Regions from separate parts of the Streptomyces sp. NPDC028368 genome, predicted to be linked through region 2. Evidence: predicted binding sites of a transcription regulator. Region 2 holds the regulator's gene; the other holds the start of a gene.
What was found. The regulator HrcA, encoded in region 2, represses chaperone genes, less so after heat shock. The targets are predictions, from matches to a motif close to TTNGCACTCNGNNNNNCNGAGTGCNAA.
Positions count from the first base shown of each region.

Region 1: a site for HrcA is predicted at 11,609-11,635, ahead of ACZ4S3_RS26960 (FmdB family zinc ribbon protein). Genes of this name have one in related genera too.

Region 1 covers NZ_JBVHTY010000012.1:243,950-258,979, reverse strand. The annotation lists gene ACZ4S3_RS27030 (MerR family transcriptional regulator) at 1-393, shown strand, start outside; gene ACZ4S3_RS27025 (LppY/LpqO family protein) at 454-1,392, opposite strand; gene ACZ4S3_RS27020 (S1 family peptidase) at 1,683-2,561, opposite strand; gene ACZ4S3_RS27015 (NAD(P)/FAD-dependent oxidoreductase) at 2,810-4,015, opposite strand; gene ACZ4S3_RS27010 (sulfite exporter TauE/SafE family protein) at 4,057-4,803, opposite strand; gene ACZ4S3_RS27005 (GntR family transcriptional regulator) at 4,823-5,626, opposite strand; gene ACZ4S3_RS27000 (rhodanese-like domain-containing protein) at 5,787-7,172, shown strand; gene ACZ4S3_RS26995 (hypothetical protein) at 7,203-7,580, opposite strand; gene ACZ4S3_RS26990 (AMP-binding protein) at 7,824-8,345, shown strand; gene ACZ4S3_RS26985 (MerR family transcriptional regulator) at 8,406-8,777, opposite strand; gene ACZ4S3_RS26980 (hypothetical protein) at 8,859-9,074, shown strand; gene mscL (large conductance mechanosensitive channel protein MscL) at 9,114-9,617, opposite strand; gene ACZ4S3_RS26970 (hypothetical protein) at 9,853-10,182, opposite strand; gene ACZ4S3_RS26965 (S-methyl-5'-thioadenosine phosphorylase) at 10,315-11,148, opposite strand; gene ACZ4S3_RS26960 (FmdB family zinc ribbon protein) at 11,250-11,597, opposite strand; gene ACZ4S3_RS26955 (MFS transporter) at 11,710-13,011, opposite strand; gene ACZ4S3_RS26950 (potassium/proton antiporter) at 13,401-14,948, opposite strand.
Region 2 covers NZ_JBVHTY010000037.1:1,055-16,084, reverse strand. The annotation lists gene ACZ4S3_RS39990 (16S rRNA (uracil(1498)-N(3))-methyltransferase) at 1-368, opposite strand, end outside; gene ACZ4S3_RS39985 (nitronate monooxygenase) at 365-1,453, opposite strand; gene dnaJ (molecular chaperone DnaJ) at 1,530-2,663, opposite strand; gene hrcA (heat-inducible transcriptional repressor HrcA) at 2,664-3,680, opposite strand; gene ACZ4S3_RS39970 (MBL fold metallo-hydrolase) at 3,886-4,623, shown strand; gene ACZ4S3_RS39965 (DUF3097 domain-containing protein) at 4,667-5,494, shown strand; gene ACZ4S3_RS39960 (Uma2 family endonuclease) at 5,478-6,140, opposite strand; gene hemW (radical SAM family heme chaperone HemW) at 6,248-7,480, opposite strand; gene ACZ4S3_RS39950 (SpoIIE family protein phosphatase) at 7,536-9,590, opposite strand; gene ACZ4S3_RS39945 (AMP-dependent synthetase/ligase) at 9,864-11,753, opposite strand; gene lepA (translation elongation factor 4) at 12,112-13,980, opposite strand; gene rpsT (30S ribosomal protein S20) at 14,241-14,507, shown strand; gene ACZ4S3_RS39930 (hypothetical protein) at 14,783-15,030, shown strand, end outside.

The sequences.
Region 1 (15,030 bases), on a different contig from region 2:
CTGCACGTAGGGGACTCGCGGGCGTATGTGCTGCGCGACTCCGGGCTGTTCCGGATCACCCACGACCACAGCATGGTGCAGTCGCTGGTGGATGAGGGCCGGCTCACCCCTGAGGAGGTGCCGTCGCACCCTCAGCGCGCGCTGCTGCTGCGGGCGCTCGGCGGGGGCGCGGAGTTCGCCCCCGATCTGCAGCTGCTTCAGGCGCGGCCGGGCGAGCGGTATCTGCTGTGCACCGACGGGCTGTCGGGCGTGGTCACGGCCGAGGGGATGCGGGACGTCCTGACGGCGGCGGCCGGCCCCGAGGAGGCCGTACGGGAGCTGATCGCGCTGGCCCATGAGGCGGGGGCGCCGGACAACGTGGCGTGTGCGGTGGGGGAGGTGGGTGCGGGGTGAGGCCGTAGCGCCTGAAGTCGGCCCCGCCCGTAGCGGGACGGAGCCCACCCCGCGCGGTGGTCAGCCGGCCGCCGGTACGACGTTGGTCGCGTCCACCGCGGGGCGCAGGGCACGGGCGAGCCGGACGCCGTCACCGACGACCCAGAAGTGGGTGAAGAACAGGCGGGGTTCGTCCGTCAGTCCGTGGTTGTGCAGCTCGACGAGCTCGGCCCCGGCCCGCCGCAGGGCCACCAGGACGTCCTGGACTTCCTCGGCGATCATCGCGCAGTCGCCGCTGATCGCGGCCCGGCCGCCGCCCAGCGGCTGGAAGTTGAGCGCGGTGGTCGAGCCCAGGCCCGGGGGCAGCACCATGCCGCCGTCGGTGATGGTCTCGCGGCGGACGTAGATGCACTTGTAGATGCCGTCGTCGACGGAGCCCTTGACGCCCATCGCGGCATCGATGCCGTCGGTGTCCAGGTCGACGGGCTGTTCCGGGACGGACAGCAGCGCGGGCGGGGTGCCGGTGCGGTCGAACGCCGCGCGCAGGCCGCGGGCCAGGGCCGCCGGGTGGCCGTGGCCATGGACGTGGATCCACCAGATGTCGGGCGTCTGGGAAAGGAGGTGCTTGTGGATCGCGGTCTGCCCGATCCGGTGCTCGTGCAGGGCATCGGTGAAAGGCTGCAGTTCGTCCTCGGTGACCACCACATCGCCCATCAGCAGCGTGGTGTCGTCGGCGTAACGGACGAAGGACACATGCGAGCCGAGGGCGAGCGCCGGTTTGACGGCGATATGGCGGGAGACCACCAGCAGGTCCCGGCGGGGGAGAGCGGTGTGGTACATCGTCTTACGCTTCATGTCGCCCCGTCGGCCCAGCGTGTCGGCCACATTCGACCAGTCCGACAGGGTGGTGGAAACGGGCTTGACGGGATTGCTCTGTGCCCCGGCCGTCGTAGTGGGCAGGGCGCGGGCGGGGGTCTGCGCCCCGGCCAGCAGGGGAGCCAGGGCGGCTGCGGCGAGCATGCGCCGTCGCGGTGCACCTGCATGCGGGTAACTGTCCTGCGGTCGGTCTCCGGCCATCACGTGAGCACCTCCATGACGGGATGGAAGCACGACGGACCGGAGCCCCACGTCATCGCCGTCATCGCGTGGGGCCAAGTGGCCTAAGTAGTCAGGCCCGTGGTGTCGACGTGGCAGGCGGCCGGGGTGTTCCCGCGGCGCCGCGGGGCACCCGGAACGGCACGGGGGCACAGCTCTCACAGCTGTGCCCCCGTCAGTCATCTGTGGGTGTCAGGCAGTACGCATCCGCCGGTTCAGCCGATGGCCTTGGACACCCAGTCCTTGAAGTAGTGGATCTCGGTGTAGACATCCGGCGTCTCGCCGCAGACATGCCCGACGCCGCGGCTGTCGACGCCGATGATCTCCCAGCGGCCGTTGACCTTCTTCAGCAGCGGGGATCCGGAGTCGCCGCCGCACGGGCCGAACTTGCCGGTGGGGTTGTCGGCGCACACGTCGCCCTTGTGGATGCCCCAGGACTCGTCCCCGTCCGGGCCCTTCACGCACTTGGGCGTGTTGGCCGGGATGGTGGTGGTGTCGAGCTGGTTGAGGGCCTTGGGGAGCTTGTCCTGGCCCTTGTCCGCCGGGCTGGTGTAACCCCAGCCGATCTCGCGGACCGCCGTGCCGGCGCCGGTCGCCGTGGACGACATCGCGACCGGTTCCTGGGAGACCTTCTTGTTCAGGTGCAGCAGCGCGAGATCGTTGCCGTTGCTGCGATCGTCCGAGGCGACGTTGTCCGGGTGCACGATGATGCTCTTGACGCCCACGACGGTGCCGCCGGTGGTCCGGTCCGTGGAGCCTATGCGCACCTGGAACTCCGAGGCCGGGATGGTCTCGGACGTGCCGTCCTTGCCCGGCTTGGAGACGCAGTGCGCCGCGGTGACCACCCAGTCGCCGCGGATCAGCCCGCCGCCGCAGGTAAAGGCCTTGGGGTCACCCCAGCCGCCGTGGATAGCGGCCATGAACGAGTAGGCCGGTGCCGCGCCGCCACCAATGATCTTCGGCGAGTTGTCGCCGGGCCCGGGGGCGGGGGCCGCACCGGCCGTCCCCGTACCCGCCATCGCACCGACGAGAACGGTCGCGGCGACCGCGACCGGTGCGTACCGCGCCCGCTTGGCGGCGCCCTTTAACTTCATTCCGCGTTTCACGTAGGAACTGCTCCCTCGAATGTATGTTCAATCCTGTTGCCACGCTAGCCACTTGATTCATGTCTCACAACGTCAATAACAAGTGACTCAGTAGCCGCAGAGCTCACTGGATTCACAGAGCTCACAGAAGTCACAACAGTCCCAGGAGTTACTGGAGTTCGGGTATCCGTTGTCGTACTCAGACGGGGAGGCCCCCTCGCGCGGCACGCGCCGAAGTCCCGGGCGAGGATCCGCCCCTACGCCAGGCCCTTGAGCATCCCCTTGAAGTACAGCTGCGGCAGCCCGTAGCGCTTGAGGAACCACATGTCGGTGCGCTCGCGGGTGGTGTCCAGGAACGGGATCGACGGGGCGGGCCGCAGGTCGTAGTCGAACTCGGCGAGGAGCATCTTGTGGCGCGCGGTGACCAGCGGGCAGGAGGTGTAGCCGTCGTAGCGGGCGGTGGCCGGGCGGCCGCGGAGGCCGGCGAGAAGGTTGGCGACGAGGACGGGGGCCTGCTTACGGATTGCCGCTCCCGTCTTGGACGTCGGGAGATTGGCCACGTCGCCGAGCGCGAACACCTCGGGAAAATCAGGGTGCTGGAGGGTTTCGCGGTCGGTCTTGACATACCCGTAGGGGGAGTCGGGGTCGGCGAGCGGGCCGTCGGCGAGCCATTCGGGGGCGCGCTGCGGCGGTACGGCGTGGAGGAGGTCGTAGCGGAGGGTCTCGGTCGTGCCGGTGGCGTGATCGGTGACGACGGCCTCGCGCGCGGCGCCGTCCAGGGCCGTCATCTCCGACCGCAGCCGCACCTCGATGCCGTACCGCCGGGCCGTCTCCGTCAACGCCCGGGAGAACACCGGCACCTTGAACATCGCCGGCTCCGGGAGCACCAGGACCGTGCGGATCGCGCCCAGCACGCCGCGCTTGCGCCAGTGGTCGGCCGCCAGGTACGCGATCTTCTGCGGGGCGCCGCCGCACTTGACCGGCCCGGAAGGCATGGTGAACACCGCCGTGCCGCGCCGCATCCGGCGGATCAGCTCCCAGGTGTGCGGGGCGAGATCGGGCCGGTAGTTGCTGCTCACCCCGCCGTGGCCGAGCGCCGCGGCCAGGCCGGGCACGCCGTCCCAGTCGAGGTGGAGGCCGGGCGCGAGGACCAGACGCCCGTAGCCGAGGACCCTGCCGGATGCGGTGGTGACCGTGCGGGCGGCCGGGTCGACGGCGGTCGCGCGCTCGCGCAGCCAGCGCACGCCGGGCGGGATGACGTCCGCCTCGGTGCGCAGCGCGGCCCGCAGCGGCGCCTGGCCGCCGCCGACCAGTGTCCACAGCGGCTGGTACCAGTGCGTGTCCGAGGGCTCCAGCAGCGCGATGTCCCGTATGCCGGCGCGGCGTAACCGGGCGGCGACGGTGATGCCCGCGGTGCCGCCGCCGATGATCAGAATCTGGTGGTGGGTGGCGGGGGGTGTCATGGGGGTCCTCCAGTAGGGGTGCTCGGTCGGTGGCGTCGGGGTTACAGGCGAGGTATCGCGGTGGCCGCCATGCTGACGGCGAGGACGATGACGAGGGCGGCGAAGGCGGTGGTCAGGACGCGTACGGGCAGCCGGGTGGTGAGGCGGTTGCCGAGATAGCTGCCGGCCGCCGTACAGGCCGCGAATCCGGCCAGCAGCGGCCAGTCCAGGCCGCCGGTACCGGCCCGAGCGGCCAGCGCCGTCAAGGAGTTGATGAGGATGACGAGGAGCGAGGTGCCGATGGCGACCGGCATCTCCAGGCCCAGCACGAGCGTGAGAGCCGGTACGACGACGAAGCCGCCGCCGACACCGAAGAAGCCGGTCAGCAGCCCCACGGCGGACGCGGTCACGACGATGCGGGCGGGATGCCGGCGGGCACCCGCGGCCGTCTGCCGCTGCCCGCGGCCCCGTAACAGCAGCGCCGCCGCCACCGTCAGCATCAGCCCCGCGAACGCCGTCATCAGCACCGCCGGGTCCAGCGCCGCGCTCCACCGGGTGCCGAGATAGCTGCCCGCCGTGCCCAGCGCGCCGAAGACCGCCCCGGCCGCCCAGCGGATCCGGCCCGCACGCGCATGACAGGCCAGGCCGGTGACGGCGCCGACGGCGACCACCACCAGCGCACCCGCGGTCGCCTCGTGCGGCGACTGGCCCAGCAGATACACCAGCGCCGGTACGGCCACTATCGAACCGCCGCCGCCGAGGGCACCCAGCAGCACCCCGATCAGCAGCCCGCACGGCAGCGCCGTCACGGCTAAGAGGACCGACACGCTACGCGGACGGACACGCGGCCCGCGGCGCGAGGGCCACGGCCCGGCTCGCGTCGGACCACTCCGCGACGAAGGCGAACCGGTCGCCGCGTACCGCCGTCTCACGCCATTCCACCGGCCGCTCCCCGGCCCGGCCCAGCCGCTCGATGGCGAACGCCGCCTCCCGGTCGGCGAGCCCCAGCAGCCACGCCTGCCGGACGTCCGGCAAAAACGGCTGGATCCGCTCCCGGCCGCCGGTGACCTTCACCGAGCAGCGCCGCGCCAGCTCGCCGTAGAGCGAGGTGTGCCCGAAGTCGGTCTCCAGCAGCGGCTCGGCGATCTCGGCGGGCAGATACGCGGTGTCGTGCGCGAGCGGTTCGCCATCCGCGAGGCGCAGCCGCTCCAGTACGACCAGCGGCGCGTCCGGAACCAGCCCCAGATACCCCGCGACCGTCCCGTCCACCGTCCGCTCCAGCCGCAGCACCTCGCTGCGCTGCTCCACGCCCTGGCCCTCCAGCTCACGGAAGAGGCTGTAGAGCGAGCCGAGCGGCTGCTGTATGCGGCGGGTGTCCAGCCGGCTGGCGCGGCCGCGTTCGGCGATCACCAGGCCGTCGGCGCGCAGTTTGCGCAGCGCCTCGCGGACGGTGTGCCGGCTGACCTCGTACTCGCCGGTGAGCCGGTGCTCGGCCGGGAACTCCTCGGTGAACGCGCCGGTCTCCATCCTCCGGCGCAGATCGGCGAAGAGCTGCGCCCACAGGGGGAGCGGCGAGCCCCGGTCCAGGGGGCGCGGGCCGGGGTCGGGGGAGTCCGGCTGGCGGGTCGTCATGGATTCCTCCGCGGGCGGGCGTACGCGGGTGTGCGCGAGGGACGGGCGTGAGGGAGCGGGCTTGTTGCCGCCCATCAGGCTGCCTAATGTACGTACATCCGTGCATCCGCACAACGGACGCTGCCCGAGCGGGCCTTGGGCACACCCCCTGGAGGCCACCGTGCATTTCGCGCAGTACTACCTCGACTGCCTTTCCCAGGCGTCGTACCTGATCGGCGACCAGCGCACCGGACGCGCCGTCCTGGTCGACCCGCGGCGCGACATCGACGACTACCTGCGCGACGCGGACGAGGTCGGCCTGCGTATCGAACTGGTCATTGAGACGCACATTCACGCCGACTTCCTCTCCGGCCACCTCGAACTGGCGCGGGCGACAGGCGCCACCATCGCCTTCGGTGAGGCCGCCGCGACCGGCTTCCCCATACGGCGGTTACGGGACGGCGAGCGGATCCGGCTGGGCGACGCCGAGGACGAAGGCGTCACCCTCACCGTCCTCGCGACCCCCGGCCACACCCCCGAGTCCATCTGCCTGGTCATCCACGAACACCCCGACGACGCCGTGCCGTTCGGCGTCCTGACCGGCGACACCCTCTTCGTCGGCGATGTCGGCCGCCCCGATCTGCTCTCCGCCGCCGGGCACTCCCCGCACGACATGGCGCTGCGGCTGCATCACTCCCTGCACACCAAACTCATGGTGCTCCCGGACGCGACCCGGGTCTTTCCCGCACACGGCGCCGGCTCGTCCTGCGGCCGCAACCTCTCCACCGAGACCAGTTCCACCATCGGCCACCAGCGGCGCCTCAACTACGCCCTGCAGCCCATGTCCCAGGCCGACTTCGTCCGTCTGGTCACCGCGGGCCAGCCCGCCACCCCCGGCTACTTCGCGCATGACGCGGCCCTCAACCGCGACGGACACCCTCTCCTGGAGCCCACCCCGCTGGCGGCCCTCACCCTGGAGGAGGCCCGCGCCGCCCGCGACCAGCACGGCGCCGCCCTCCTGGACTGCCGGCCCCTCGCCGCTTACACCGAGGCCCATCTCACCGGCTCCCTGCACACCAGCCTGGACACCCGGTTCGCCGAGTACGCCGGCAGCGTGGTGGCACCCGGCACCCCGATCGTGCTGCTCGCCGACCCCGGCACGGAGGCCGAGGCCCGCCTCCGCCTCGCCCGCATCGGCTACGACCGCGTCCTCGGCCATGTCCCCGACCCGGCCGCCGCCCTGGCCCGCGAGCCCGCGCTGACCACCCGCAGCCACCGCATCCACATCCATCAACTCCCCTCCGAAGAACACCAGTTGATCGACGTCCGTAACCCCGCCGAGTACGCGGCCGGCGCCCTCCCCGGCGCCCGCAACATCCCCTTGGCCACGCTCCCCGGCCACATCGGCCGCCTGGACCGCGAGCGGCCCGTCGTCCTGTACTGCCGCAGCGGAAACCGGTCGGTGATCGCGGCGGCGCTGCTGGAGGCGCGGGGGTTCGGGGATGTGCGGGATGTGGTGGGGGGCTATCAGGCGGTGGCGGGGGAGGGCGCGGTCCACGTGGGGTGAGGAGCTGCCCGGTCGGGCCAGGGCGGGCGGTCACTCCCGCCGGGAGCCCCTTCCCTCACCTTGTACGGCGCCCCGTCCCTCACCCCGTACGGCCAAGGCCACGGCCGGCGCCGCCACCAGGCGGACCAGGGCCAAGAGCAGCAGCGACGGACGCCCGCCCGCGGAGCCCTGCCCGCCGTCACCGGTTCCGGAACAGCGCGAGGTCCACCAGCGGGGCACGCGAGCGGCGCTCGGCTCGTACGAAGGCCGCGCGCAGGCGGGCAGCGCCAGGTTCAGCGCGAAGGAGTCCAGTTGGACGCAGAAGACGCCGAGGGCGACGGCGAGCAGTGCGGGCTCGCGGACCAGAGACACAGAACCGGGCAGGGAACGGGGCAGCGGCGGCGGGGGCTTGCGCCAGGAAGGGGACACGGGGGCCTCTCACACGTACGGAAGACGTCAGGGAACGTGCCGGTACGGGGAAGGGAGATTGGAGGCACCGGAAGCGGGGCAGAAAGGCCCGGGTGGCCGCGGAGTTACCGGCGGCGGGTGCGGGAAGAACGGCGCGGGGCCGGCGTGGGAGCGGCGCGGGGCGTCGTACAACGAACACCTGTACAACGGACGTTAATCGATCGTTGATCGCTCATCTTCATGCTGAACCGCATGTTGCGCCGTGTGACCTCAGAGCATGCAGATGACGCCCGGGAAAATCGAGAACCGCAGGCGTCGCGGATCGCCCTCACCTGGAGCGGGGAGCCGGGCCGGATGGAGGAGCTGACGCACGGCATGCTCCTCGAGCAGGCCGACCGGGCGGCGGCCGCACTCGCCCGACTCGGCGTGCGGGCCGGTGACCAGGTGGCGGTGCATCTGCCGCTGGTGCCCGAGTCGGTGATCGCCACACTCGCCTGCGGCCGCCTGGACGCGTTGCGCACCACGCTGCCGGTCTCGCTCACGGTGCCCGAACTGGTCGCGCGGACCCGGGAGTCGGGGGCCCGGGTGCTGATCACGGCGGACGCGGCGTTCTGGGACGGGGCCATACGGCCGGTGAAGGCGGTCCTCGATCACGCGCTGGCGCGGGGCCGCGCCAACGGCGGTGCGCAGGACCGTACGGTCCTGGTCGTGAACCGCTGCGCGCGCCCGGTGTCCTGGACGCCGGGCCGCGACCGGTGGTGGCACGAGGCGCTCGACGAGGCGTAGGGCCTGTCACCGGCACCGAGCCCGGTGGCACCGCAACGCCGCGGTGCCGCCGAGGGAAGCTCAAGCCGGGCTTTTGTTGCCGCGCACCACCTCGAGGTACTCGGCCACGGCGTCCCTGCTCCGGATCAGGCACTCGATGCGTTCCGTCATGCGGTCGCGCTCGAGTCCCAGGGTGGCGAGCATGTCCGGTGTCGCGTCGGCGAAGTGGATGACCCGGGGCTTGTCCAGGCACGGAAGGATCTGCTTGATGATCCGGGTGGGCAGTCCGGCGTCGAGCAGAGCTCTGATCTGCAGGACCCGGTCCACGAACCGCTCGTCGTACTCGCGATAGCCGTTCGCGGCACGGCCGGCGACGATCAGCTGCTGCTCCTCGTAGTACCGCAGCAACCGCCGGGGCGTGCCGGTACGCTCCGCGAGCTCTCCGATGCGCATGTGCTCCCCTCACACAATGTGACGCTTTGGAGCCTGCGCAGCACCGGATCCTGGAGGGGCCCGGCCCCGTACCCTGAAGAGGTGAGCACCACCCGTGAACCCGAACCGGCACCCGCGCCCGAGACCCCCGAGGCGGCCCGCCCCGCTCCCCGCCCCGCCGCGCTGATCTTCGACGACCCGCTGGACCAGCAGTCCTCGGACGACACCGACCGTGGCTGGGGCGAGCGCCCCACGTCCTCCGGCAGCGCCGCCGACCTGGCCCGCTTCCTCGACGAAAAGCCGCCCCACCACCTCTGAGCGAGGCGACGGGGCGGCGGGGCCGGTCCGTGGTGCTCGCTAGCGCTGCGTCTTCTGCGTGCCGATGGTGGCCGATGCCGAGGAGGCCGGGGCCGAGCCGTTGCGCTGGGCGAGGAGTGCGTCGCGGATCTCGGTGAGCAGTTCGATCTCGGTGGGGGCGGCGGCGGTGTCGTCGGCCGGCTTGCGGGCGTCCTGGCGGGCCTTCCACTTGTTCATCGGAAGGATCATGAGGAAGTACACGACCGCGGCGGTGATCAGGAAGGTCAGTGCGGCGCTGAGCACCGAGCCCCACAGGATGTAGATGCCATCCGTGAATGCGCCGGTCTTCGGGTCCGGGTGGCAGCTGGCGCTGAGGCAGGCCTTGTAGTTGTCGAGGTTCTGCGAGCCGAGCGCGCCGATGATCGGGTTGATCACGCCCTTGACCACGGCGTTGACGATGTTGGTGAACGCCGCACCGACGACGACCGCGACCGCGAGTTCGATGACGTTGCCCCGCATCAGGAATTCCTTGAATCCCTGCAGGACGCCCTTGTTCTCGCTCACCTGACAGCCTCTTTCCACGCTCGGTACGGACGGTGCAGCAACAATCAGCACCGCAACTTACGGCAGGGCGGGGCGGGGCTGTCCAGTCGCACCACACGAACCGGCGATCGGCAGGAGCGTCAGTACGGATTCGGCGGACCGGCCCTCCCCCGAGCTCTTGAAGAGCAGGGGGTACCCCCACCCGGAGAAGTTTTGCGTGCGACGGGTGGAGAAGCCACTCGATCTTGGGGCACGGCTACCGCCCTCCGGAGAGCGCCGCCGCCTGGCATCCGGTCGCGGGCGCGGTCCGTACGGCACCGTACGAAGCGCCGGCGGCCAGCGCTGCGGCGGCCAGCGCCAGCCCGGCCGCGAGCAGCCGCAGGCGCGACATCCGCTGCCATCGGCGTCGGCCGCCCTCGGGCCGTACCGGTGCGAAGTGGGGCACTTCACACGTCGGGGGAGTCGGCAGCGGCGGTTCGGGGAGCGGCGGCGCAGGGAGCCGTAAGGCGGTGGCGGGAAGGCCGGGTACGTGGCGGCCGAGTGCGGGAAGGCCGGGTGCGGGGAAGCCGGGGGAGGGACGGGGCATCGTCGTCACCGCCTGTCGGGTGGGTGCGGAATTCGGAACCGGTGATCACCACCGTGCCGGAATTCCTCGCCGCCCGCCGCGGGCTGTGGACGAGCCCGCCCCCTGTGGACAACTCGGCCACCCGCCAGAGCCCTACGGCAGCTCGATGCCCAGGTCCCAGCCCTCATGGGCGCCCGCGCAGCGGCAGTCGCGGGCGGCACTGTCTGGGAGGGCGGCGACCACGTCGAAGAGCACCTCGCGCAGCCGGCCGACGTTCTGGGCGAAGACCTTGAGGACCTCTTCGTGGGAGACGCCCTCGCCGGTTTCGGTGCCCGCGTCGAGGTCGGTGACCAGGGTCAATGAGGTGTAGCAGAGGCCCAGTTCGCGGGCGAGTACGGCCTCGGGGTGGCCGGTCATACCGACCACCGACCAGCCCTGCGCGGCATGCCAGCGGGACTCGGCGCGCGTGGAGAAGCGCGGGCCTTCGATGACGACGAGGGTACCGCCGTCGACCGGCTCCCAGTTGCGCCCGCGGGCCGCCGCGACGGCGGTCCGCCGTCCGACGGGGCAGTACGGGTCGGCGAACGACACATGAACGATGTTCGGGATGCGGCCGCTCGGCAGCGGGTCGCCGTCGAAATAGGACTGGGTACGGGACTTGGTGCGGTCGACGAGCTGGTCGGGGATGAGCAGCGTGCCCGGACCGTATTCGGGGCGCAGGCCGCCGACGGCGCACGGGCCGAGGACCTGGCGGACGCCGACCGAACGCAGCGCCCACAGGTTGGCGCGGTAGTTGATGCGGTGCGGCGCGAGGTGGTGGCCGGTGCCGTGCCGGGGGAGGAAGGCGACCCGGCGGCCGGCCACTTCGCCGAGGAAGAGGGAGTCGCTGGGTGGCCCGTAGGGGGTATCCACCGTGATCTCGGTCACGTCGTCGAGGAAGGAGTAGAACCCCGAGCCGCCGATCACACCAAGCTCCGCATGAGACATGCCGGTCACACTATCGGGGCGAGGCGACCGGCCACAGGTGCGGGCCGGGGAAAAGCCGCGGACCCCGCCGTCCATGCCGGCGGGGTCCGAAGAAGGTCTGGTCAGGCCGCGGAGCTGCTGCTCGTGGACGACGAGGACGACGCCGTCGAGGACGAGGAGGAAGCCGAGGACGACGAGGACGCCGTCTTGGTGTCCGAGCTTCCCGCCGAGTCCGACGAGGACGAGCCGCTCGACGAGGAGGAAGTCTTCGCCGGGCTGCTGCTGGACGACGAGCCGCGGCTGTCGTTGCGGTAGAACCCGGAGCCCTTGAAGACGATGCCGACCGCGGAGAACACCTTCTTGAGGCGTCCGTCGCAGCTGGGGCACTCGGTCAGCGCGTCATCGGTGAACTTCTGCACGGCCTCAAGGCCCTCGCCGCACGCGGTGCACTGGTACTGGTAGGTCGGCACTTGACTTCCTCCTGGCACTCTCACTCGATGAGTGCTAACGACGATCCATAGTGCAGTATTCCCGCCCGTCAGTCCACTGTGACCGGCGTACGGTGACCGACTCCACGTTCGGTCAGGCGCTCGCCAGCTCCCGCTCCCGGTCCTCGGTGACGGCGGTGGCCGGGGCGTCCGTGCCTCCGGCGGCGCTGCCCGCGACCACGGTCGACGAGCGCGGCAGCAGGTGCGCGCGCAGCGTCAGCAGCACCGTCAGTGCCAACGCCGTACCGGCCAGCGGCACCAGGAATCCGGCGCTCGGGCCGAAGCGGTCCGCGAGCTGGCCGGCCGAGGAGGACGCGGCCGCCTGGCCCAGCGCGACCGCGCCGGTCAGCCAGGTGAAGGCCTCGGTACGGGCGCCGGCCGGCACCAGCGACTCGACCAGGGTGTAGCCGGAGATCAGGGCCGGGGCGATGCACAGGCCGATGACCAGGCCGACGGCGGCCAGCAGCGGCACCGCGGTGACCGTCCACAGCGGGGTGGTGGCCAGCGCCAGCAGTCCGTAGCCCACCAGGAGCCGGCGCCGCGGGCCGACCTTCCAGGCGATGGCACCGCAGGCGATGCCCGCCAGCATGTTGCCGGCCGCGAAGATCCCGTAGAGGACGCCGTTGATGCCGGGGTGCCCGATGTGCTCGGTGAAGGCGGTCAGCGAGACCTGCATGCCGCCGAAGACGGTGCCGATGCCGAGGAACGCCACGATCAGGACGCGTACGCCGGGCACCGACAGCGCCGAGACGCGCGGCCGGTCGCCGGCCTGCGCCCGGTGGACGGGCGGCTGGGTGCGCCGCTGCGAGGCGAACAGCAGGCCGCCGGCCAGGGTGAGGACGGCCTCGGCGATCAGGCCGGCGGCCGGGTGGATGCCGGTGCAGAGGGCGGTCGCCAGCACCGGGCCGACGACGAAGGTGAACTCATCGGTCACCGACTCGAACGCGGCGGCCGTCGGCATCAGCGGGCTGCCGCCCAGCTTCGCCGCCCAGCGGGCCCGCACCATCGGGCCGACCTGCGGCGTCGAGGCGCCGGTGGGGACGGCCACCGCGAGCAGCGCCCACAGGGGGGCGTGCGCGAGGGCGAGGACGATCAGCGCCACGACGCCGGCGACATGCACCGCGACGCCGGGGAGCAGCACCGTGCGCTGGCCGAAGCGGTCGGCGAGCTTGCCGCTCTGCGGGGCGAAGAGCGCCATCGAGACGCCGGTGGCGGCGGTCACCGCGCCGGCGGTGCCGTAGGAGCCGGTGGTGGACTGGACGAGCAGGGTGATGCCGATCGTCAGCATCGCGAACGGCTGCCGGGCCAGAAAACCAGGCAGCACGAATGTCCATGCACCAGGGGTGCGCAGCAGTTGTCCGTAACCGGGACGGGAGTCCTTGACCGCGGATACCACGGCCGGGCCTTTCTGCTGCCTGGTAGCGCGCCGCCGCAAGGTCGTCACGGGTACGCGCCGAGAGCTGTCCTCTCGCGCAGGACCGAGTGATACCGCGTGGTCCTCACTAAAGGAAGTGGCTGCGCGTGTGGCAGTGGACCGCGGCCGCCGAGCGGTCGCGCCAGCTCTGCTTCAGGCAGAGTTGGTTCGTTTATTGCTTCTTCATACTACAGGCCGGAGCGCGTGAAGCCCTGGGATTAACCAGAGCTTCACGCGCAATTCCTTGGGATCCGTGGAGAGATACGGCACATACCGGCCGGTCGGAGTCGCACGGGCCTATCCGGGGCCTCGCGGGCCTTTCCGGGCCCCGCGGACCTCCGGGACCCGTCCGGGACCTGAGGCGTGATCCCTTACCCGGCGTCCCGCTGCCTGCCCCGGCGCTCTCCGGAGCCGCCGTGTCCACGGCCGCCCGCGCCCGTCCCCAGCCAGCCGGCCAGCTTGCCGCCCTGGGAGACCGCCTGCAGCCGCCGCTCGGCCGCATCCCGTACCGGATCGGTGGCCACCACCAGCAGCTCGTCGCCGTGCCGCAGCACGGTCGTGGGGAACGGTACGAAGCTGGAGCCGTCCCGTACGACCAGGGTGACCGCGGCACCCGCGGGCATCCGCAGCTCGCTGACCTCGACGCCGTGCATCCGGGAGGTGGGGCCGATGGACGTCGACAGCAGATGGCCGCGCAGCCGCTCCAGAGGGGCCGACTCGATGCCCAGGTCGGCGGCCTCCTCGTCGTCGCCGAGCCGCAGCCGCCGGGCGAGCCAGGGCAGCGTCGGGCCCTGGATGAGGGTGTAGACCACGACGAGCACGAAGACGATGTTGAAGACGCGTTCGCTGCCGGGGATGTCGGTGACCATCGGGATGGTGGCCAGCACAATCGGCACCGCGCCGCGCAGCCCGGCCCAGGACAGCAGGGTCTTCTCCTGCCAGGGCATGGAGAAGGGCAGCAGGCTCACGAACACCGACAGCGGCCGCGCCACCAGCGTCAGGATCATGCCGATAACCAGGGCCGGGATTATGTCGTCGAGCAGGTTGTGCGGGGTGACCAGCAGGCCCAGCAGGACGAACATGCCGATCTGGCCGATCCAGCCGAGCCCTTCGGCGAAGCCTCGGGTGGCGGCCGAGTGCGGCAGTTTGGCGTTGCCGAGGACCACCGCGGCCAGATAGACGGCGAGGAAGCCGGAGCCGTGCGCCAGGGCGCCGGCCGCGTAGGCGGAGACCGCGATGGCCATGACGGCGATCGGGTAGAGGCCGGAGGCGGGCAGCGCCACATGCCGCATGCCGTACGCCCCGAGCCAGCCGACGGCCAGCCCGATGGCGGCGCCGATGGCCAGCTCAAGGGCTATCTCGCCGAGCAGGGCGTACCAGTGCTCGACCGGCCCGGCCGTGGAGAAGGCCACGACCAGGATGACCACCGGGGCGTCGTTGAAGCCCGATTCGGCTTCCAGGACACCGGTCAGGCGGGCGGGCAGCGGCACACTGCGCAGTACGGAGAAGACCGCGGCGGCGTCCGTCGAGGAGACCACGGCGCCGATCAGCAGCGCCTGGCGCCAGCCGAGCCCGGCCAGATAGTGCGCTCCCGCCGCGGTGACCCCCACGCTCACCGCGACGCCGACCGTCGAGAGCAGCGCCGCCCGGGGCAGCGCCGGCTTTATTTCTTTCCACTTGGTGCCCAGGCCGCCCTCCGCCAGGATGACGACCAGGGCCGCATAGCCGAGGAGTTGGGTCAGTTCGGCGTTGTCGAAGACGACTCCGCCCAGGCCGTCCTGCCCTATGGCGATGCCTATCCCCAGATAGATGAGCAGGCTGGGGAGCCCGCTGCGCGAGGAGAGCCGTACCGCGGCCACCGCGATGAGCAGTACGAGCGAGCAGACCAGCAGGAGTTGATTGAGGTGGTCGACAGTCAGGAGCTGGTCCTTTCTCGCACGGGAGCCGGAGGGGAGCGGTCCCTGCGGACCGACGATCCTTACCGTATCTAGTTACTGAGGC
Region 2 (15,030 bases):
CCCTTCCACTGGGTGACGCAGCGCGCCGCCGCCCAGGGGACGATGGCGTCGACGCCGGTCTCGGTCATCGTCTCGACGGCCAGCTCGCCGCGGTCGCCCTTGGGCAGCGCCTGGACGACCGTGAGGGTGGGCGCCGGCGAGGCTTCGGTACGGATGCCGGTGACCGCGACGGTGAGGCGGTCCTTGCCCTCGACGGCGGCCACCGTGCCCTCGGCGCCGGTCCCGCCGCCGTCCGTCAGCACGACCTCCTCGCCGACCCGCAGCCGCCGCACCGACACCGCATGCCGGCCCTCCGGCCCGTCCAGCAGCAGCGTGCCGCCGGGCCGTACGTCCGCGAGGGAGTCGACGAGGAAGACGGGGGCCGTCATGACGCGGCGCCGTCGCGGGGCAGGCACAACGCGGCGCATGCCGCGTCCAGTTCGGCCACCAGGACCTCGACGAGCTGCGCGGCAGGCAGTTCCCGGGCCAGCCGGTGCCCCTGCCCCGCCCAGAGGCTGAGGCCCTGCGCGTCGCCCGCCTTGGCCGCGGCCTTGCGCACGGTGGAGGTGAGGTAGTGAACGGCGGGGTAGGCGGCCGGCGCGTAGGGGCCGTGCTCGCGCAGGAAGCGGTTCACCAGACCGCGGGCCGGCCGTCCGGAGAACGCCCGGGTCAACTCCGTATGCGTGAAAAGGGGGTTGGTCAGGGCCTGCTTGTGCAGCGGGTGGGCGCCCGACTCGGGGGTGGCGAGGAAGGCGGTGCCCAGCTGGGCCATCGTCGCCCCGGCGGCCAGCACCGCGGCGATCTGCGCCCCGCGCATCAGCCCGCCCGCGGCGATCACCGGGATCTGCACCGCCTCGCGGACCTGGCCGAGCAGCGCCAGCAGGCCGAGCCCCGCGCCGGTCCCGTCCGCGTGCGGGTCGTCCCGGTGTGTGCCCTGGTGGCCACCGGCCTCCACGCCCTGCACACACACCGCGTCCGCGCCCGACCACTGCGCGGCCTGGGCCTCGGCGGCCGTGGTGACCGTGACGACGGTGTACGTGCCGACCTTGGCGAAGGCGTCGAAGACGGCCCGCGAGGGGCAGCCGAAGGTGAAGGACACCACCGGCACCGGGTCCTCCCGCAGTATCGCGAGCTTGGCCTCGTAGCCGTCGTCAGTGGGCCCTTCGATGTCGCCGAGATCGGTCTCGTACCAGGCGGACTCGCCGGCGAGCTGTTCGCGGTAGACGTCGATGGCGGCGGCGTCGGTCAGTGAGGGCTGCGGCATGAAGAGATTGACGCCGAAGGGCCGGTCGGTCAGCGACCGCAGCTGTTTGATCTCCTGGTACATGCCGTCGGCGGTTTTGTAGCCGGCAGCAAGGAAGCCGAGACCGCCGGCGCCGCAGACGGCGGCGGCCAGCTCGGGACCCGAGCCGCCTCCCGCCATCGGAGCCTGCACGATCGGGTAGCGGCAGAGATCGGTCGGTGCGGTGGACATGACCACATCGTGCCACGCCCACCACTACAGGCCGAACCGGGGCCGGAGCGGACTCCGGCCCCACCCGGCCGGTCACCTACCGCCCGTTGAACGCATCCTTCAGCCGCGAGAAAAGCCCCTGTTGCCCTGGTTGAAACTGGCCCGTGGGGCGCTCTTCACCCCGGAGCTTGGCCAGCCGCCGCAGCAGCTCTTCCTGCTCGGGATCGAGCTTGGAGGGCGTCTGCACCTCGACGTGGACAATCAGGTCGCCGCGGCCGCCGCCGCGCAGATGGGTCACACCGCGCTGGTGCAGCGGGATCGACTGGCCGGACTGGGTACCGGGCCGGACATCGATCTCCTCCACTCCGTCGAGGGTCTCCAGCGGACACTTCGTGCCCAGCGACGCAGCCGTCATCGGGATGGTGACCGTGCAGTGCAGATCGTCACCGCGCCGCTGGAAGACCGGGTGCGCCAGCTCATGGATCTCGACGTAGAGGTCGCCGGCCGGGCCGCCGCCGGGGCCGACCTCGCCCTCGCCCGCGAGCTGGATACGCGTCCCGTTGTCGACGCCGGCGGGAATCTTGACCGTCAGCGTCCGCCGCGACCGGATCCGGCCGTCGCCCGCGCACTCGGGGCACGGGGTCGGCACGACCGTGCCGAAGCCCTGGCACTGCGGGCACGGCCGCGACGTCATGACCTGGCCGAGGAAGGACCGGGTGACCTGCGAGACCTCACCGCGGCCGCGGCACATGTCACAGGTCTGCGCGGAGGTGCCGGGCGCCGCGCCCTCGCCGCTGCAGGTCGTACACACCACGGCGGTGTCGACCTGGATGTCCTTGGTGGTGCCGAAGGCCGCTTCGTTCAGCTCGATGTCGAGCCGGATCATGGCGTCCTGGCCGCGGCGGGTGCGCGAGCGCGGGCCGCGCTGCGAGGCCGTGCCGAAGAAGGCGTCCATGATGTCGGAGAAGTTGCCGAAGCCGGCACCGAAGCCGCCCGCGCCACCGCCGCCCGCCTGCGAGAGCGGGTCGCCGCCGAGGTCGTAGACCTGCTTCTTCTGCGGGTCCGACAACACCTCGTAAGCGGCGTTGATCTCCTTGAACCGCTCCTGGGTCTTGGGATCCGGGTTCACGTCCGGGTGCAGCTCGCGCGCCAGCCGACGGAATGCCTTCTTGATCTGGTCCTGCGAGGCATCACGACTGACGCCGAGGACCGAGTAGTAATCCGTGGCCACTTACGACTCCGCGAGGATTTGTCCGACGTAACGTGCCACTGCGCGTACCGCTCCCATCGTTCCGGGGTAGTCCATGCGGGTCGGTCCGACCACGCCGAGTTTGGCGACTGCCTCGTCGCCGGAACCGTAACCGACCGCGACGACCGATGTGGACGTCAGGCCTTCATGAGCATTCTCATGCCCGATGCGTACGGTCACGCCCGAATCCTTGGCCTCCCCGAGCAGCTTGAGCAGCACCACATGCTCCTCGAGGGCTTCCAGGACCGGGCGGATGGTCAAAGGGAAATCGTGCCCGAAGCGCGTGAGATTGGCGGTGCCGCCGATCATCAGCCGCTCTTCGGTTTCCTCCACCAGAGTTTCCAGCAATACCGACAGCACTGTCGAGACCGTGCCGCGGTCCTCCTGCTCGAAGGACTCCGGGAGATCCTGCACCAACTGCGGCACATCCGCGAACCGGCGCCCCACGACCCGGCTGTTGAGCCGCGCCCGCAGGTCCGCGAGCGAGGTCTCACCGAACGGCGCCTGGCAGTCGATCAGCCGCTGCTCGACCCGTCCGGTGTCCGTGATCAGTACGAGCATCAGGCGGGCCGGGGCCAGCGACAGCAGCTCGACGTGGCGGACCGTGGACCGGGTCAGGGACGGGTACTGCACGACCGCCACCTGGCGGGTGAGCTGTGCCAGCAGCCGGACCGTGCGGCCGACGACATCGTCGAGGTCGACGGCGCCGTCGAGGAAGTTCTGGATGGCCCGCCGCTCCGGGGAGGACAGCGGCTTGACGCCTGCCAGCTTGTCGACGAAGAGGCGGTAGCCCTTGTCGGTGGGGATCCGGCCGGCGCTGGTGTGCGGCTGGGCGATGAAGCCCTCGTCCTCCAGGGCCGCCATGTCATTGCGGACCGTGGCCGGGGAGACGCCCAGCTGATGGCGCTCGGTGAGGGCCTTGGAGCCGACCGGCTCCTCCGTCCCGACATAGTCCTGGACGATGGCGCGCAGCACTTCGAGCCTGCGTTCACTGAGCATCCCGCGCACCTCCAGTCCTGCCGTGTCGCCGTCCGGTCACTCTTGGCACTCACACGGGCCGAGTGCCAGACCCGGAAGCCAGTGTACGGCGGGGTAGCACAGCTCCGGCAAGGGCAGCCGCGAGGAAGGGCCGACCGATGACCGCGATCGGCCGTTCTGGCCGGTCTGTCGGGCAACGCTATCGCGATGGAGCTAGCGTCTCGGTATGCACACTGCTTGGGAAGAGGCCGGGTGGGAACGGCTCGGTGAAGGTGTTGCCAGACGCCGGATGCCGGGCTGGGACGAGACGATCGGCGTGATCGCCGGATCGGCCGGCGTGATGATCGTCGATACCGGCGCATCCCTGCGCGACGGCGCCGATCTGCGCCGCGCGATCCGCGGCGTGCTGGGCCGGGAAGTGACGCATGTCGCGCTCACCCACCCGCATTTCGATCATGTGCTGGGTACCGCGGCCTTCGCCGGGGTCGAGGTGTTCGGCGCCGCCGGGCTCGCCGATCTGCTGCGGCGCGACCGGGACGAGCTGCGCCGGGACGCGGTACGGCACGGCGTCGACCGGGAAGCCGCCGCCGAGGCCGCCGATCTGCTGGTGAGCCCGCATCATCACGTCCATGGGGAACTGACCGTCAGCCTCGGCGACCGGCAGGTGCTGCTCGCCAATGTCGGCCCCGGACACACCGCCCACGACCTGGCCGTCCTCGTACCGGGCCGGGGCGGCACCCCCGAGATCGTCTTCTGCGGCGACCTGGTCGAGGAATCCGGCGAACCGAACGCCGGCCTGGACGCGCTGCCCCAGCAGTGGCCGGCGGCCCTGGACCGGCTGCTGGCCCTCGGCGGCGACGACGCGGTGTACGTACCGGGGCACGGCGCCGTGGTGGACGCCGGCTTCGTACGCGCGCAGCGGGAGGCCCTCGCCGTCCGCTTCGGCGTGCCGCCGTCCCCCTGACCGCGCCCGCCCCGTACCCGACGCCTGAAAAGAACTGGACCCCATGCGCAGCAAGCAGTACGGCCCCGACCTCACTCCGCCGTGGAAGAGGCAGCGGCCCGCCCCCGAGGTCCCGGCCGACCCCGATCTGGTCGTCGAGGAGGTCACCACGGGCTTCTGTGGCGCGGTGATCCGCTGCGAGAAGACCGCCGAGGGGGCGACGGTCACCCTGGAGGACCGCTTCGGCAAGCACCGGGTCTTCCCCATGACTCCGCGCGGCTTCCTTCTGGAGGGCAAGGCCGTCACCCTCGTCCGCCCGCAGAACCGCCCGGCGGCGAGCGGTCCGGCCCGTACGGCATCCGGCTCGCTCGCCGTTCCCGGCGCCCGCGCCCGGGTCGCGCGCGCCGGGCGCATTTACGTGGAGGGCCGGCACGACGCGGAGCTGGTCGAGCGGGTGTGGGGCGACGACCTGCGCATCGAGGGCGTCGTCGTGGAGTACCTGGAGGGCATCGACGACCTGCCGGCGATCGTCCGCGGCTTCTCCCCCGGCCCGGATGCTCGCCTCGGCGTCCTGGTGGACCATCTGGTGCCCGGCTCGAAGGAGTCCCGGATCGCGGCCGAGGTGACCGGTGATCATGCGCTGGTGGTGGGCCACCCGTACATCGATGTGTGGGAGGCGGTGAAGCCGTCGTCGGTGGGGATTGCGGCGTGGCCGCGCGTGCCGCGCGGGCAGGACTGGAAGACGGGGGTGTGCCGGGCGCTGGGCTGGCCGGAGAACACGGGGGCGGCGTGGCAGCGGATTCTGTCGTGCGTGCGGTCCTACAAGGACCTGGAGCCGCAACTCCTGGGGCGGGTGGAGGAGTTGATCGACTTCGTCACCGGCTGCCCGTAACCGGGGACGGCAGCGGGAACCCGGTGGTGTCCAGCCCGATGCCGAGGCCGTCCAGCGGTACGGGGTATCCGAACCGGCTGGTCCGGCTCACCGCGTAGTCGGACTCCTCGCCGCCGCCGACGGGCTCAGTGAAGAGGACGCAGTGGGCCTCGACGGGATCGATGATCAAGTACGCGGGCACGGCCCCCGCCGCGTAGACCGAGCGCTTGATTCGGTAGGTCCGGTCGATACGGGCAGGGGAGACGACCTCGACGACCATCGTGATCACCTCCGGCGGGAGCGGGCACCGCGCCGCCGCTTCGACGCCGCGCTCCATGACCACCAGGTCCGGCACGGCTTCGCCGGCCTGATCCGGGATGCCGACGGGCCGGCTTTGGAGACACCGCGGGCTCGGGATCTGGTTCCGCACGGCTTCGACCACCAGGTCGTGGGCCGGACGGCGGTCGGCCGACAGGAAGATCTCTCCCCAGAGAAGCTCGGCGCGGACGCCGTCCGGTACCTCCAGGCTCCGGAAGTACGCGGCCATGCGGCGATCACGCGCATCCGACAGCACGATCTCTCCCCGGAGGAGCTCGGCCTTGATGCCCTCCGGCACGTCGAGGCCGTGGAAGAACTCGGCCATCCGGTGCTCGTCCACAGTGGCCACTTGGGAGCCCCTCCGCATCCGCCCGCGCTACAGGTCCGTCGGCGGCAGCCTACGGAGGGCAGGGGCGGGCAGGGGCGCCTCCCGCACTGATTCACCCCGGCGAGCGATCAGTCCACCAGATCCCGCACCACAGCGTCAGCCAACAACCGCCCTCGCAGCGTCAAAACCGCCCGCCCGGCCTCGTACGGCCCGGCCTCCAGCAGTCCGTCCGCCAGGGCGCGCTCGGCCGCGCGGGCGCCGGCGGGGGCCAGCAGATCCAGCGGACAGCCGTCCACCAGCCGCAGCTCCAGCAGGATGCGCTCCACCCGCCGGTCCTCGTCCGGCAGGATCTCGCGGCCGGCGCCCGGGGAGCGGCCCTCCGCCAGGGCCTGGGCGTAGGCGCCCGGATGCTTGACGTTCCACCACCGGACGCCGCCGACGTGGCTGTGGGCGCCGGGGCCCGCGCCCCACCAGTCGGCGCCGGTCCAGTACAGCTCGTTGTGGCGGCAGCGGGCGGCGTCGGTGGTGGCCCAGTTGGAGACCTCATACCAGGTGAATCCGGCGGCGGCGAGGCGTTCGTCGGCGATCAGGTAGCGGTCGGCGTGGACGTCGTCGTCGGTCATCGGGACCTCACCACGGCGGATCCGGCGGGCCAGCTGGGTGCCCTCCTCGACGATCAGGGCGTAGGCGGAGATGTGGTCGGGGCCCGCGCCGAGGGCCGCGTCCAGGGACGCCCGCCAGTCGTCGTCACTCTCGCCGGGGGTGCCGTAGATCAGGTCGAGATTGACGTGCTCGAAGCCGGCCGCGCGGGCCTCGGCGACGCAGGCCTCGGGGCGGCCGGGGGTGTGCGTACGGTCGAGGATCTTCAGGACGTGCTGCCGCGCGCTCTGCATGCCGAAGGAGACGCGGTTGTAGCCGCCCTCGCGCAGCTCGGTGAGGTAGCGCGGGCCGACGGATTCGGGGTTGGCCTCGGTGGTGATCTCGGCGCCCGGGGCGAGGCCGAATTCGTCGCGGATGGCCGCCAGCATCCGGCCGAGGTCGGCGGCGGGGAGCAGGGTCGGGGTGCCGCCGCCGACGAAGACCGTCTCCACCTGGCGGGGGTCGTCGCCCAGCACCTTGCGGGCCAGCCGGATCTCCTCGATCACATGGTCGGCGTAGTTGTCGCGGGAGGCCAGGGCGCCGCCGGAGCCGCGCAGCTCGCTCGCGGTGTAGGTGTTGAAATCGCAGTAGCCGCAGCGGGTCGCGCAGTACGGCACATGCAGATAGAAGCCGAGGGGCCGCTCGGCGGCCCCCGTCAGCGCATGGCGGGGCAGCGCCCCGTCCTCGGGCATCGGCTCACCATCAGGCAGTGCGGAAGGCATGGGGTCCATTGTCCGTCATGGCGGCGGGAACCGTTCCCCGCGCCGGTGGGCCGCCCTACGGCACGCCGTTCCCCGACGCCTGCAGCACCAGCAGCGCCAGATCATCGTCCGGCGGCGTCGCCGCGAACGCGTGCACGGTGCTGCGGATGTGTTCCGCGACGGCGGTGGCGCCCAGGCCCGTGCAGGCGGCGAGGGCGGTGGCCAGGCCGTCCTCGTCGTCGAAGAGCCGGCCGCCCGAGCGGCGCTCGGTCACCCCGTCGGTCACGCACAGCAGCGTCTCCCCGGCGCAGAGGTCGAAGGACTCGCTGACGTACGCCGCGTCCTCGACCACGCCCAGCAGCATCTGCGGCGCCGCGACGACCCGGACCGCGCCGTCCGCGCCCAGCACCAGCGGCAGCGGATGACCGGCGCTGGCGAGGGTGCAGCGGGCGCCGCCGGAGCCGGCGTGATACGGCACGATCTCGCCGTAGAGCAGGGAGAGGAAGCGGGCCTGTTCGCCCTCGTCGCGGATCTCGACCGGGGCCTCGGCGCCCGCTCCCGCCGCCGCCACCGCGGCCGCGACCGCCGCGACGGAGTCCGCGGCCTCGCGGGCCATGGTCTTGTTGAGGCGGTCGAGGACCTCGGCGACGCCGAAGCCGTCGCGGGCCAGCAGCCGCAGCACCGGCCGGGCCAGGCCCGTCACCGCGGCCGCCTCGGGGCCGCTGCCGCAGACGTCGCCGAGGGCGAAGCACCAGCGGCCGTCTCCGGCGTCGAAGAGGTCCCAGAAGTCGCCGCCCGCCCAGGCGCCCTCGCGGGGTTCGTAGACCACCGCCGACGCCACCCCGGGCACCTGTGCCCGGCCGCGCGGCAGCAGCCTGCGCTGCAGGACCTGGCTGATGCGCTCCTGACGGCTGTAGGCGCGGGCGGTGGCCATGGCGCGGGCGACCCGGCGGCACAGGTCCTCCACCAGGCCGACCACCTCGTCGGGGAAGCGCAGCAGCCCGGCCCGGCCCAGCAGCAGCGTGCCCAGCCGCCGGCCGCCGGCCACGAGGGGGCAGGCCAGGGAGGCGCCGCCGGGGCCGTAGCCGTTCGGTTCCGGTGGCCAGGGCCAGCGGACCGCGGCGGGGGTGCTGCTCAGGCCGGTGTCGCCGCCCGCCATCGGGGGCGGGTCCTTCTCCAGTGCGGCACGCAGCGAGTCGATCCGGCTCTCGCTGGAGTGCCAGACGCGGGCGAGCCGCTGCGCCTGGCCGTCGCCCTCGATGCCGCGTCCGGGCGCGCCGCCGTCGCCGTCGTAGAGCCACACCGCGCACCAGTCGGCGAGCCGCGGCACGGTCAACTGGGCGGCGAGGGAGGCGACTTGGTCGGCGTCGAGCTGGCCCGAGAGCAGGTCGGAGGCCTCGGCGAGGAAGGAGAGGGCGCCCCGGTGGACCCAGTCGCCCTCGGAGGCCTGCCGGACGGCGCGGCGCGGGGTGGGGGCGAGGAGTTCGGCGGCGCGCAGTCCGTGCTGCAGCAGCTGGTTGTCGAAGGCGCCCTCCGGCTCCGGACGGGCACCCACGCCGAGCCGGAACCATACGGTTTTCATGGCGCGGCGGTAGGTGATGCCCCAGGACTCGGCGACCGCGCTGATCAACTGCAGTCCGTGGCCGCCGCCGTCGGACGCCGGGACCTCCTCGCGGGCGCGCACCGGCCGGGCCGGGTGGTGGTCGGAGACCTCGATGACGACGCCGGCCCGTGCCGTGTCGTCCGGTCCGCCGGGGTCCTCTTCCGGGGGCGCGTAGGGCTGGGGCTCGCCGGCCGGGTTCAGGCTCTCGTACGGATCCGGCCCGGCCGCCGGCTCCAGGCGGCAGCGGAGTTCGACGGCGGTGCCCGCGTGCACCACGGCGTTGGTGACCAACTCGCTGACCAGCAGGACCGCTTCGTCGGCGAGACGGTCGGTGAGGTCCTGCGAGCCGGGCAGGTCCTGGGCGGTCCACTCGGCGAACACCGTCCGGACGAACTGCCGAGCGGCGGCCGCGGCCCGGGGGTCGCCGGGCAGGCAGGCGGCACGGGAGTGCCCGCCACGAAAGGCGCCGTCGGCCTGCATACGCGCCGCCGTGACGTCGTCCGGTGGTGATGAAGTTGTCGTCCTCATTGACCAACTCCCGAGCAGCTCCGCGTCAGCGCCGGATGCGCCACCGACAGAGTGACAGACCGAGCGCGCCCATAAGCACGGAGTCACGGAAGTTGGAGCTCAAAGGGGGTGATTCGGCTGACACGCCCGGGGAGTTGGCCGACATGTACGGGATGTCCGATGGTGAACCTGTATGGACAAGCGCCGGGAGGACGTCCGTACGAGAGGGGGCGGGGATGCGGGGCCGGCGTGCGCGCCGCCCCTGACCACCCCGCCCCGCCTCGGACCGGCGTGCTACGCCTCCCGCGCCCCGGCGTACATCTCGTCGAGCAGGTCCTTGAACGCCCGCTCCACCACCGGCCGCTTGACCTTGAGGCTGGGGGTCACCTCGCCGTGCTCGATGTCCAGGTCACGCGGCAGCAGCCGGAACTTACGGATCTGCTGCCAGCGCTGCAGCCCTTCGTTGACCCGCTCGACATAGCCGTCGATCAGCTCGCGGACCCGGTCGGTGGCGACGACCTCGGCGTACGCCTTGCCTTCCAGGCCGTGCTCCTTGGCCCAGCCCATGATCGTCGGCTCGTCGAGGGCGATCAGGGCAGTGCAGAAGTTCCGGTTCGCGCCGTGCACCAGCACATTGGAGACGAACGGGCAGACCGCCTTGAACTGGCCCTCCACCTCGGCCGGCGCGATGTACTTGCCGCCGGAGGTCTTGATCAGGTCCTTCTTGCGGTCGGTGATGCGCAGATAGCCGTCCGCGGACAGCTCGCCGATGTCGCCGGTGTGGAACCAGCCGTCCTCCTCCAGGACCTCGGCGGTCTTGTCCGGCAGGCCGTGGTAGCCCTGCATGATGCCGGGGCCGCGCAGCAGGATCTCGCCGTCCTCCGCGATCCGTACCTCGGTGCCGGGCAGCGGCTTGCCGACCGTGCCGGTGCGGTAGGCCTCACCGGGATTGACGAAGCTGGCGGCGCTGGACTCCGTCAGGCCGTAACCCTCCAGGATGTGGATGCCGGCGCCGGAGAAGAAGTAGCCGATCTCGGGCGAGAGCGCGGCCGAGCCGGAGACCGCGGCGCGCAGCCGGCCGCCGAAGGCATCGCGGAGTTTGGCGTAGACGAGGGCGTCGGCGACCTTGTGCTTGGCGCCGAGCGCGAACGGCACCGAGGCGTTGCCGGTGCGCTTGAAGTTGTCCTGGGAGACCTTGGCGTACTCGCGGGCCACCCCCGCCGCCCACTGGAAGATCTTGTACTTCGCGCCGCCGCCCGCGCGGGCCTTGGCCGCCACGCCGTTGTAGACCTTCTCGAAGATCCGCGGTACGGCCGCCATGTACGTGGGCCGGACGACCGGCAGATTCTCGATGATCTTGTCGACCCGGCCGTCCACGGCGATCACATGGCCGACCGAGACCTGCCCGGCGGTCAGCACCTTCCCGAAGACGTGCGCCAGCGGCAGCCACAGGTACTGCACATCGTCCGCGGCGACCATCCCGGTCGCCTGGATCGCCCGCGCCATGTACGCCCAGCAGTCGTGCGGCAGCCGCACCCCCTTGGGGCGGCCGGTGGTGCCCGAGGTGTAGATCAGCGTCGCCAGCTGGTCGGCGCGCAGGGCGGCGACCCGCTCGGTGACGCAGTCCGGGTTCTCCTCCAGATAGGCGGCGCCGCGCTTCTCCAGATCGGCGAGGGAGAGCACCCAGCCGTCGGGGTCGCCCTCGGCCGGCTGCGCATCCGCCTCGTCGATGACCACGACATGCGCGAGCTCGGGCAGTCCGGCGCGGTTCTCGCGGGCCTTGGCGAGCTGTCCGGCGTCCTCCGCGATCAGCACCCGGCTGCCGGAGTCGGCCAGGATGTAGGCCGTCTCCTCGGTGTTGGTGCTGGGGTAGACCGTGGTGGTGGCGGCGCCGGAGCACAGCACGCCGAGGTCCGCGAGGATCCATTCGACGCGGGTGTTGGCGGCGAGCGCCACCCGCTCCTCGGGCCGTACGCCCAGCGCGATCAGCCCGGCCGCGACGCCGTGGACCCGCTGCGCGGCCTCGCCCCAGGTGAGCGTCTTCCAGTCGTCGGGGCCGCTCCCCGAGGAGGGCGGGACGGGATAGCGATAGGCCTCGGCATCGGGCGTGGCCGCCACCCGCTCCAGGAAGAGGGTCGCCACCGAGGGCGGCCGGTTTTCGATCAGCGTGTGGGTGTCCGTCACGGCATCCTCCGGGGCCCGCTTCGTTGCTGGTGACTCGCGAGTAACCTTTGAGCAGTGATCAGAGTAGAGCGCGTTGCGCCGACGCGTAAGGGTCTGCGGCCGACTCGTTCATGATGTGACCAGTGCGATAGGTGCACATAGCACACACACCGCCCGGCAGCGCACTACGCCGAGAGCAAAACTCCAGGTCACAGGCCGTATCACGACGCACACGGACCGGACACGCAACGCTCCGTACGCCCCGGTGATGCACCCCGCATACGCACCGATACCCACCCGGATAGACGACAGGGCGCCGCCCCCGGGGGAACGACGCCCTGCTTCTGTCTGCTGCTTCTGCTCGCGCTGACGCGTACGGCTACTTTTTCTTGTCGCCGTCGGAGTCCGAGGACAGCACCGCGATGAAGGCATCCTGCGGGACCTCCACGCTGCCGACCATCTTCATCCGCTTCTTGCCTTCCTTCTGCTTCTCCAGCAGCTTCCGCTTACGGGAGATGTCACCGCCGTAGCACTTGGCGAGGACGTCCTTGCGGATGGCGCGGACCGTCTCACGGGCGATGACCCGGGCGCCGATGGCGGCCTGGATCGGCACCTCGAAGCCCTGCCGTGGGATCAGCTCGCGCAGCTTGGCGACCAGCCGCACGCCATAGGCGTAGGCCTTGTCCTTGTGGGTGATCGCGGAGAACGCGTCCACCTTGTCGCCGTGCAGCAGGATGTCGACCTTGACCAGGTCGGAGGCCTGCTCGCCGGTGGGCTCGTAGTCCAGCGAGGCATAGCCGCGGGTCTTGGACTTGAGCTGGTCGAAGAAGTCGAAGACGACCTCGGCGAGCGGGAGGGTGTAGCGGATCTCGACGCGGTCCTCGGAGAGGTAGTCCATGCCGAGCAGGGTGCCGCGGCGGTTCTGGCACAGCTCCATGATCGCGCCGATGAACTCGCTCGGGGCGAGGATCGTGGCCCGTACGACCGGCTCGTGCACCTGGTCGATCTTGCCGACCGGGAACTCGCTGGGGTTGGTGACGATGTACTCGGTGCCGTCCTCCATGTCCACGCGGTAGACCACGTTGGGCGCGGTGGCGATCAGATCGAGGCCGAACTCGCGCTCCAGGCGCTCGCGGACGACCTCGAGGTGCAGCAGACCGAGGAAGCCGACCCGGAAGCCGAAGCCGAGGGCCGCGGAGGTCTCCGGCTCGTAGACCAGCGCGGCGTCGTTGAGCTGGAGCTTGTCCAGCGCCTCGCGCAGCTCCGGGTAGTCCGAGCCGTCCAGCGGGTACAGCCCCGAGAACACCATCGGCTTGGGGTCCTTGTAGCCGCCCAGCGCTTCCACGGCACCCTTGCTGAGCTGGGTGATCGTGTCGCCGACCTTCGACTGCCGGACGTCCTTCACGCCGGTGATGAGGTAGCCGACCTCGCCGACGGACAGCCCGTCGGCGGCCGTCATCTCCGGGGAGTTCGTACCGATCTCCAGCAGCTCGTGCGCGGCGCCGGTGGACATCATCCTGATGCGCTCGCGCTTGCTGAGTGTGCCGTCGACGACCTTGACGTAGGTCACGACACCGCGGTATGCGTCGTAGACCGAGTCGAAGATCATCGCGCGGGCGGGCGCGTCCTTGACGCCGACCGGGGGCGGAACCTCGCGGACCACTCTGTCCAGCAGCTCGGGCACGCCGACGCCGGTCTTGGCGGACACCCGCAGGACGTCCTCGGGCTCGCAGCCGACCAGGTTCGCCAGCTCGGCGGCGAACTTCTCGGGCTGCGCGGCCGGCAGGTCGATCTTGTTCAGTACGGGGATGATCGTGAGGTCGTTCTCCATCGCCAGGTAGAGGTTGGCGAGGGTCTGGGCCTCGATGCCCTGGGCCGCGTCGACGAGCAGGATGCAGGCCTCGCACGCGGCGAGGGAGCGGGAGACCTCGTAGGTGAAGTCGACGTGGCCCGGAGTGTCGATCATGTTGAGGATGTGAGTGGTACCGCTCTTCTCCTCGCCCTCGGAGGGGGCCCAGGGCAGCCGGACCGCCTGGGACTTGATCGTGATGCCGCGCTCGCGCTCGATGTCCATGCGGTCGAGATACTGCGCGCGCATCTGCCGCTGGTCGACGACACCGGTGAGCTGGAGCATCCGGTCGGCGAGCGTCGACTTGCCGTGGTCGATGTGCGCGATGATGCAGAAGTTACGGAGGAGGGCCGGGTCGGTACGGCTCGGCTCCGGCACGTTCGTAGGGGTCGCGGGCACGCAGGGTCCATTCAGTGAACGCGGGTAGGCGGGACTCGGTTGTGTGACGTCTCCCCCATGGTCCCATGAGCGGGAGGCGCGGTCCGGTTTGGGCGGTACGCGTGCGGCGCTGCCGGGCGGCCGGAGGGCGGCCCCGGTCCGGTTCGGGACACCGTTTTGGGACGTCGTAGCCCCTGCTGGTAACCTGGTCCACTGCGCTTCGTGCCCTCTCTGGTGCGCGGCGCAACTCGAAACTCCAACGAACCTGAAAAGGCTCTTTCGTGGCGAACATCAAGTCCCAGATGAAGCGGATCAAGACCAACGAGAAGGCTCGTCAGCGCAACAAGGCTGTCAAGTCCGCTCTGAAGACCTCGATCCGTCGTACCCGTGAGGCCATCGAGGCCGGCGACGCGCAGAAGGCCACCGAGGCCTTCGCCGCGGCGGGCAAGAAGCTCGACAAGGCCGTCAGCAAGGGCGTCATCCACAAGAACGCCGCCGCCAACAGGAAGTCGGCGCTGGCCAAGAAGGTTTTCGCCCTCAAGGGCTGAACCTTCGCCTGACTGACCGCTTTACCTGCAGTACCCCTGCCGACAGGGACTCAGCGGCCCCTCTCTCCGCTCCCTGACCGGTGCACCACCGCGCCGCACACGGCCTGCGTTCGCCACGCGGGTGCGGCGCACCCGGCCCGGCCGGCGGATTCCGCCGGCCCAGCCGCACATGCTGAAGACGAAGGCCCCGCCTTCGCCCCTTCCCCGGGGCGTGGCGGGGTTTTTCGTTGCTCCGACAGGGGCCGGATCTCTCACTTGTCCGCTAATCTGCGGTCATGTCGCTCCCGGGGGACCAGAACAGCGCATACGACCCTTATGCCGCACCGGGCACACCCGGCGCACCGAATACACCCGGTACTCCTCACGCACCCGGTACTCCGCACACACCCGCCACTCCTCACGCACCTGGCACGCCTGGCGCGCCTGTCACACCGCAGGTCAGTCCCTACGGGCAGGCGCCCGGTGAGTACGGCATCCCGGCGCCCGGCGGGTACGGCTATCCGCCTGCGGGCGGGGCGGGCGG